Regions from separate parts of the Clostridium cellulovorans 743B genome, predicted to be linked through region 1. Evidence: riboswitches for the same ligand, from Rfam matches in the RefSeq annotation. Region 1 holds a riboswitch; the other holds the start of a gene.
What was found. Region 1 has a riboswitch for lysine ahead of dapA (4-hydroxy-tetrahydrodipicolinate synthase). Riboswitches for the same ligand answer to the same signal wherever they lie in the genome.

Region 1 (4,615 bases):
CGATACCTTGATTTAAGAAATCCTAATGTTAAGGAAAAGATTATTTTAAGAAGTAAAATAGTTGCGGATCTTAGAAATAGAATGAACGAACTTGGTTTTTTAGAAATCAATACACCTATTCTTACATGTTCATCTCCAGAAGGAGCAAGAGATTATTTAGTTCCTTCTAGAAACTTCCCAGGTAAATTTTATGCATTACCACAGGCGCCACAACAATTTAAGCAAATATTAATGGCATCTGGATTTGATAGATACTTCCAAATTGCACCATGCTTCAGAGATGAAGATGCAAGAGCAGATCGTTCACCAGGTGAATTCTATCAATTAGATATGGAAATGGCATTCGCATCACAGGAAGATGTATTCAGTATCGTTGAAGAAGTATTACCACCAGTGTTTGAAAAGTATGGTGTTTATAAGACTGCGTCAAAAGCACCATTTAAGCACATTCAGTATACAACTGCAATGGAAGTGTATGGATCAGATAAACCAGACCTTCGTATTGATTTATTAATTCAAGATGCAACTGAAGTGATGGCAGATTGTGGATTCGGACCTTTTGAAAATCAAGTTGTTAAGGCTATTGTTGTTGATAAATTTAATGCAACAAGAAAAGTTATAGATAAAATTTGTGCTGATGTAGAAGTTCAAACAGGAAACAAAGCTTTCTGGTTTAAGCTAGATGAGAATAATGAATTAGTTGGCGGTATTTCTAAATTCTTAGTTGATAAAAAAGAACAAGTTATTGAAGCACTTGGACTAAAACCAGGAGATTTCGTTGGATTAACAGCAGGTAAGAAGCTTGTAGCTCAGAAGACTGCCGGAGTTCTTCGTAAGTTATTAGGTTATGCTTCTGAAACTCATATGAAACAAGATTGCTATGAATTCTGTTGGATTGTTGATTTCCCAATGTATGAAATCGGTGAAGAATCTGGTAAACTTGAGTTTTGCCACAATCCTTTCTCAATGCCACAAGGTGGTATGGATGCTTTAATGAATGAAGATCCTGAGAAAATTTTAGCATACCAATATGACCTAGTATGTAATGGTGTTGAACTTTCTTCAGGTGCAGTAAGAAACCATGACCCTGAAATTATGATTAAGGCCTTTGAACTTGTTGGGTTAGGAGAAGAGGATGTGAAAGCTAAATTCCCTGCTATGTACAATGCATTCTGCTATGGAGCACCACCACATGCTGGAATAGCACCAGGTGTTGATCGTATGATTATGTTAATCACAGGTGAAGAAAGTATAAGAGAAATAATTCCATTCCCAATGAATAAAAATGCTATGGATGTTATGATGGGTGCACCATCTGAAGTTGAACAAAAACAACTTGAAGATGTTCATATAAAGATAGATATTACTGAAGAAGATAAATAAGATATAGTATTTTTGAGCAGAGCAGTACTTATTTGGGGTATGTACTCTGCTCAAAAATTTTAATAATAAGCAATGCAGAAAAAACTTATTGACATATTAACTCGATAATGATACCATACACATAAAGTTTCGTAGAGGTTGCGTTACTCAAGAGTAGACTATAGGATATGTAAGGATAGCTGACTATAGTGGAAAGGGAATAACGCCGAAAGAATTTTATATCCTTAACTATAAGATTCTTGGGGATACGGTTAAGAGCCGTATGACTGTCATCAATATATTTGATGGGGCGCTACATGTACATAATATTTTTTGGTGTATATTTAGGTCGTCCTATTTGGGCGGCTTTTTGCGTTTCGAACAATAAAATAAAAGGGGGACAAAATAATGTCTATTTTCAAAGGAGCAGCTGTTGCAATTGTAACACCATTTACTGAAGATAATCGTGTTAATTTTGATAAACTTGGTGAACTAATTGAATATCAGATAGCAAATGAGACTGATTGTATTGTCATTTGTGGAACTACTGGTGAAGCATCTACACTAACTCATGAGGAACATTTGGAGACAATACAGTATACTGTGAAAAAGGTAAATGGAAGAATTCCAGTAATAGCTGGAACAGGTTCAAATTCTACGGACACTGCAATCTATTTATCACAAGAAGCTGAAAAGATGGGGGTTGATGGGCTTCTTTTAGTTACACCATATTATAACAAAGCAACACAAAGAGGATTATTTGAGCATTTTAAAGCTATTGCAGAATCTGTAAGTATACCAGTTGTTCTTTATAACGTACCAGGTAGAACAGGTTGCAATATACTTCCTGAAACTGTAGTGGATTTAGCGAAGAATGTTAAAAATATCGTAGGTATAAAGGAAGCTAGCGGTGATATTTCTCAAGTAGCAAAGCTTGCTCATCTTGCCAATGGAGAAATTGATATTTATTCAGGTAATGACGAGCAGATAGTTCCATTGTTATCATTAGGAGCTGTTGGTGTTATTTCTGTTTTATCCAATGTTGCACCAAAGCAAACTCATGATATTGTTGCAAAATATCTAGAGGGTGATGTTAAAGCTAGTACTAAAATGCAATTAGAGGCAATTCCACTGGTAGAAGCATTGTTCTGCGAGGTAAATCCTATCCCTGTAAAGACAGCGTTGAACCTTATGGGATATCAGGTAGGTGAACTTAGAAGACCTTTAACGAAGATGGAAGAAGGTAATCAGAATAAGTTGAAACAAGCAATGGAGCAATATGGTATTAAAATGTAAAAGTAAATGTTGGAATAATGCTTATTTATATAGGAAATAAGTTCTATAGAAGTATAGCTAACATTTCAACGAAATTATGGGCTAGGATAAATAACTAAAATTTAAAGTTTTGTATCCTAGCTTTTTTGTGTTTTCGTAAGTTAATAATATGTAAGCTTAATTATTGAAATTGCATCAAAAGTTTATATGTTTGTTCAAAAGTGAACTTATATGCTAGTTTTATTACTTCAAGGGTGGGTAAATGTCCTAATAATGCTATTATATGTCTGGAAAGTTAAGGAGAATTTTTAATATATTTGATATAATTTATTTGTATACAAGTTGTGTTATTGAAGTTACATCAAAAGTATATTGATATATTGAAGAATCAATATAATATTATGAAGTTCTTCGTTAAAACAAATATATTTTTATAAAATAATTTGTCATGATATTTAGTTTGGCGATTTTTTACCTTTGAAGGTAACGTTTCCATTCAAGACATAATATAAAATCTAAAGAATTGTATTAGTTAGAATGAACGCTGTAATCTAGATAATGATAGTTATCATAAATATCTTATATTTAAAATGAAGCTTAGAAAAATTAGCTACTTTTCTAAATTTCAAATAAAAATAATAAATTAAAGTGAGAAAAGTGGGGGAATTTATGAAGAAAAATATTTTAAGAAAAGCACTGGTTTTTGTAGTAACTTCTGCAATTGTTGGTGCAGTGGTTATGTCAAACCAAGTTGCTTTGGCAGCAACTTCTTATGATGTTACTGTTGCCAAAGATGGAAGTGGAAATTATAAAACAATAACAGAGGCGTATAACTATTTAGCAAAGATTAATGACAATAAAAGAAAGACTATCCATGTGAAGCCTGGTGTTTATAAAGAACAGCTTACTATCTCTAAGGCTTATGTAAGTATAGTAGGAGAGAATAAAAATAATACAAAGTTAACCTATAATGTTGCTAATGGAGATGCTAAACCTAGTGGTGGTAAATATGGTTCAGCAGATTGTGCAGCTTTAATAGTTGCAACAAACGATTTTGTTGCACAAAATATATCCTTTGAAAATAGTCATTTAAAGGATACTGGAAATGATGTTCAAGCATCTTGTGTATACACCTATGGAGATAGAGCAACTTTTAATAACTGCAACTTTTATAGTGGACAAGATACTTTATGTGCATATACCTATGGAGTTGATAAATCTAGAGTATATTTTAAGGACTGTTTTATACAAGGAAGTGTTGATTTTATTTGGGGAGGTGCTATTGCTTTCTTTGAAAACTGCACATTAAATCAGTTAAGAGATGGTGGTATGTATACAGCTGCTAACACACCTCAAGGGCAAAAGTATGGTTACGTATTTTCAAATTGTACCTTAACTGCTAATGGAGATGCTAATTATACAGCAAAAACTAATCCAAGTTGGAAAAAACCTTCTACGGTATATCTTGGAAGGACTTATGGAGATTACTGTCATGTATCCTATATAAACTGCAAGTTAAATGCTCCGGTTAATCCAGTTGGATGGTTAAAAATGAGCAATAGAAATGTAAATAATACTGCTTTGCTTGAGGAATCTGGATGTACAGGTACTGGTGCTAATAGATCTAAAAGAGTAACTTGGTCAAAAGCTCTTACTAGTAGCGAGGCTGCTAAGTATACAAAAGTAAATGTCTTATCGGGCAAAGATGGATGGAGACCATAAATTTATTGATATATATATAAAGGAGTGTCATTATGTTAAATATGAAATTAAAGTCAAGGTTAAAGGCTATGTCTTTTGCATTAGCTTGCACGTTTATTCTAAGTGGTGCTGGAGTTGTATTACAACATCCTGAAATAGCAGTAGCTGCTAATTCAAGTGCATCAACAGCAAGTGTTTCAGATATTTTAAAGTATCAAAATGCAGATGGCGGATGGTCAAAAGGATATAATACTGCAACAGGAGATTGGAAAAATTC
Region 2 (4,615 bases), 560 kb from region 1:
CGTAAAAACTTTGGTATAAAGGAACTTCCATTTATACTTGTTCAAATATCAGCTTATGGAACTCTTCAATCTGAAACGAATATAGTTCAGAATTGGAATGGTTTGGCGGAGATTCGTGAGGCTCAGCTAAAGACTATGTTAAGTGATAAAAATGTAGGTTTAGTTGTTACCACAGATGTTGGAGATCCGGCGAATATACATCCAACCAATAAGCAGGATGTTGGGTTGAGAGCTGCTTTAAGTGCTGAGAAAAAAGTGTACAACCAAAATATTATTTATTCTGGACCTATATATAAATCAATGGTGGTAGAAGGAAATTCTATAAAAATAAGTTTTGATTCAATAGGTAGTGGATTAATGGTGGGTTTAAAACAAGGCTTAACACCGGCTGTAGAAGTGAAGGATGGTAAATTAACAGGCTTTGCTATTGCAGGTTCTGATAATGTCTTTTATTTAGCGGATGCTGTAATCAGTGGAGACACTGTAGTGGTATCATCAAGTAAAGTAACTAACCCTACAGCAGTAAGATTTGGCTGGGCTGATTCACCAGTTACTAATCTTTATAATAAAGAAGGATTACCTGCTTCGACCTTTAGAACAGATACAACTTATATAAGAGTAGCAGAGGATATACCTACAGTTTTATATGGAGATATAAACAAAGATGGAAAAGTTAATGCTTTAGATTTTGCATTATTTAAAAAGTTCCTGCTAAGTTCATCAGGTACATATGATACAATTTTAGATCTTAATAAGGATAATTCCGTAAATGCCGTGGATTTTGCTATCTTGAAAAAGTATTTACTTGGAGGTATAAGTAGTTTACCATATGTGAAATAGTTACGGGTATTGAAAACTAAATCATTATATATATTTAAAGGACTTACTATCAAAAGTAAGTCCTTTATAATGCCACTAAGAGAAATGTAGCATAGGAATTATATTTCATTATTTCACTGAATTCTGAGAAGCAGTTTCTTCCATTTCAAGGTCTACATCTTCAAGCTTTATGACAGTTGTTTTATGTTTTAATTTATAGTACGACCACAAACCAATAAAGATAGGTAATCCTATATAAGAAGCGATTACACCACTCCAATCAATTGTATCTGCATCAAAGTAGCTAATCCCTTGACCAAAGATTACGATTATACAAAGTATTAATGCAATGATTGGCCCTAATGGGAAGAACTTTGCTTTATAAGTTAGTTTATTTATATCTCGACCTTGAGCAACAAAAGCTTTACGGAAACGATAGTGGCATAAAGCAATTCCAGCCCATGCAATAAAGCCAGCAAGACCTGAAGCAGCTACAAGCCACACATATACAGTGTTTTCAGCATAAAGTCCTGTTAGGAAACAAGCTGAAGCAATAACTGTAGTTAAAATTAATGCGTTGATTGGAACTCCTCTTGAGTTTAACTTTCCTAAGAAACTAGGAGCCCTTCCTTCTTTAGCCATTGCATAAAGCATTCTAGTAGAAGCATACATACCAGAGTTACCACAAGATAATACGGAAGTTAATATTACTGCATTCATTAAAGAAGCAGCGGCAGCAATTCCAGCTTTTTCGAAGACCATTGTAAATGGACTTACATCTACTCCAGCTTGTGTATAAGGTATAATTGCACCTACAACAAAAATTGTTCCTAGATAGAAAATTATAATTCTCCAAAAGATTGTATTAATTGCTTTTGGGATTGTTTTACCAGGGTTTTCACTTTCACCGGCAGCAATTCCAACTAATTCAGTACCTTGGAAGGAGAAGCCGGCAATTAAGAAGATTAAGAAAATCGATTTAGGCCCTCCAACAAATGGAGCTTCATCTATTGTAAAGTTACGAAGACCAATGGATTCTCCTCCTAAAATTCCAACAATAGTAGCAGTACCTATTACTAAGAATATAATTACTGTGATTACCTTTATTCCTGCAAACCAATATTCTGATTCACCATAGGCTTTTGCTGATAATAAGTTAAGAACTACAATTATTACTAAGAATAAAACACTCCAAATAATACTTGGTACGTCAGGAAACCAATATTTCATAAGTAAAGCTCCTGCGACCATTTCAGCAGCAACAGTGATTGCCCAGTTGTACCAAAAATTCCAACCTAATGCAAAACCAAGAGCTGGATCAATAAATTTAGAGGCATAGGTTTCAAAGGAGCCTGCAACAGGCATAAAAGTAGCCATTTCTCCTAAGCTCGTCATTAAAAAATAAACCATTATGCCAATACAAGTGTAAGCAACTAGAGCGCCACCAGGACCAGCTTGATGAATAGTATCCCCAAGTGCAAGGAAAATTCCTGTTCCAATGGCACCACCCATAGCAATCATGTTCAGATGTCTTGATTGCAGTGTTCTTTTTAATTCAGGTGAATCTGAATTTTTTTCATTTGTTATGTTCATGTTTATCCTCCTTATCGGTAGTTTTTCCGATAAGCGAATTACTGAAGATAGAATAAAAAAATACCCTGAGGCTACACTCAGGGTATTTAAGCATGTTTGCATACATAATATACAAACAAGTTTATCATACAAAGAATAATAGCTCTCCACAAATAAGTTTGTGACAGTCTTACATATATTCTATGTAAAACCAGTAGTACAACCTTAAAGCGATTAGTTGCATACTTCGGCGAAATTTCCTTTCAAACTGCATCATCGTGCTTAGCTCCACAGTTTTACTATTAAAGTTCGCGCCTCTATCTCAGATATTCACTTATAAATAAATACAGCATACACTATATTTCGATAAAGGTAAACTATCTTAAAATCAGTTGGATTATAGAATAATATTTTAAATTTTATAAAATGCATAAAAAAATAACTATTTTTTAAAAATATAAAGTTACTTATTATAAAATATCAAATTTACTGCATAAATTATACGATTTTATCAAAATGCATAAATAATCTTATAAACCCCAATATGCAAAGTTTTTATATAGACTCTTTTGTTTTCTCGCTTTGCAATTTTATAAGAGAAAAAACTAGTGCGCCTAATATTGCAGACAATATAGAAGCAATAATAATACTTATTTTAGCAGCGGACAACATGGCTTCATCTGAAAAGGATAAGGAAGCAACAAAGATAGACATAGTAAATCCAATACCTCCAAGTACGCTGGCACCATATAAATGACGTTTAGTTACTTCATGGGGAAGTTTTGCTATTTTAAGTTTAACCAAAATATATGAAACTCCAAAAATACCTATTTGTTTTCCAATAAATAGACCAAAGATAACGCCTAAGCTGACTGGTGTTAATATGATTGTCGAAAGAATATTAATATCAACAGTTATACCAGAGTTAGCTAATGCAAAGATCGGCATAATTACAAAGGAAGACCATGGCGTTAAAGTCTCTTCAAGTTTGTATAAAATTGAAGTTTCAAATTCAGCATCATTCTTACCAGAAGGCAACACCATCCCAAGCAGCACACCAGCAATGGTTGCGTGTATCCCTGATTTCAATAAGCAAATCCATAAAAGTATACCTCCGATAATATAAATAGGTACAAAATTAACATTAAGTTTATTAGCAAGTATAAGAGTCGCCAAAATAATTAGGGCAATAATAAAAGCAGTCCAGGAAATTTGGCTAGTGTAAAATATAGCAATTACAATAATAGCACCTAAATCATCAACTATAGCTAAAGCAGTAAGAAATACGACTATTCCTTTAGGAGCTTTTTTTCCTACTAAAGCAAGTATTCCTAAAGCAAAAGCAATATCTGTTGCCATTGGAATTCCCCATCCAGTTATAGTAGGTTCTTTATAATTAACCAACGCATAAATAATCGCTGGAACAATCATACCTCCTATTGCAGCGGAGATAGGGAGTATGGTCTTTTTAAAAGATTTAAGTTCTCCAAACAGTATTTCTCGTTTAATTTCCATACCAACTACTAAGAAAAATATGACCATTAATCCATCATTAATCCAGTGAAGCACTGACATAGATAAAGAAAATTTCTTGTAGCCGATAGTAAGATAAGTATGAAGAATATCATTATATTTTGTAGCAAAACTAGAATTTGCAATAATCATTGCTATTATTGCACAAAGTAGTAGAAGCAAGCCACTAGAAGCTTCATTCTTAAAAAACTTAGAAAATAGGTTTAATTTCTTATGATATTTTGTATTTTTCATATGTGTTTTCCTCCATATATTATATTTCCCTAAAACCTCAGTTAAAATAAAAGCGTTTAACTAAATATGATTCTTTATGAAACTTATATATTAAAAAAATGCAATAAAAAAGGTGGGAAAACTCAAAACGAGTTTCCCACCCCAGAAACTAAAATTGCTTGAAAGCAAATAACCAAATTTGCCCAACCGTACATAGTTATATTAACTTTTTAATGCTGTTTATATTATATTACATGATATTAGAGTAATCAACTTAAATTATTTTTTCTGGCAAAATAGATTAGAATAGTTAACAAAAATCATACTGATTTCCTGTGAGATTTCTTTAAGTGAGCTATCTATTTCACTACGGAGCCATACCTCATATAAATTAATGATGCCACCTGCAAAAAAATGTGCGTGAATGGAAAATTGAGGTGACTTTTTTGCATGCTCTGGAAAATCACTATTAGTTTTC

Region 2: linked by a shared signal. The riboswitch ahead of CLOCEL_RS18000 (amino acid permease) and the one ahead of dapA (4-hydroxy-tetrahydrodipicolinate synthase) in region 1 are both predicted to bind lysine.

What each region holds. Positions count from the first base shown of each region.
Region 1 covers NC_014393.1:3,820,537-3,825,151, reverse strand. The annotation lists gene aspS (aspartate--tRNA ligase) at 1-1,383, shown strand, start outside; lysine riboswitch at 1,508-1,686, shown strand; gene dapA (4-hydroxy-tetrahydrodipicolinate synthase) at 1,771-2,658, shown strand; gene CLOCEL_RS15600 (pectinesterase family protein) at 3,307-4,359, shown strand; gene pelA (pectate lyase) at 4,392-4,615, shown strand, end outside.
Region 2 covers NC_014393.1:4,379,504-4,384,118, reverse strand. The annotation lists gene CLOCEL_RS18005 (CBM35 domain-containing protein) at 1-840, shown strand, start outside; gene CLOCEL_RS18000 (amino acid permease) at 949-2,412, opposite strand; lysine riboswitch at 2,544-2,719, opposite strand; gene nhaA (Na+/H+ antiporter NhaA) at 2,947-4,158, opposite strand; sodium ion sensor (DUF1646 type) at 4,289-4,346, opposite strand; gene CLOCEL_RS17990 (TetR/AcrR family transcriptional regulator) at 4,417-4,615, opposite strand, start outside.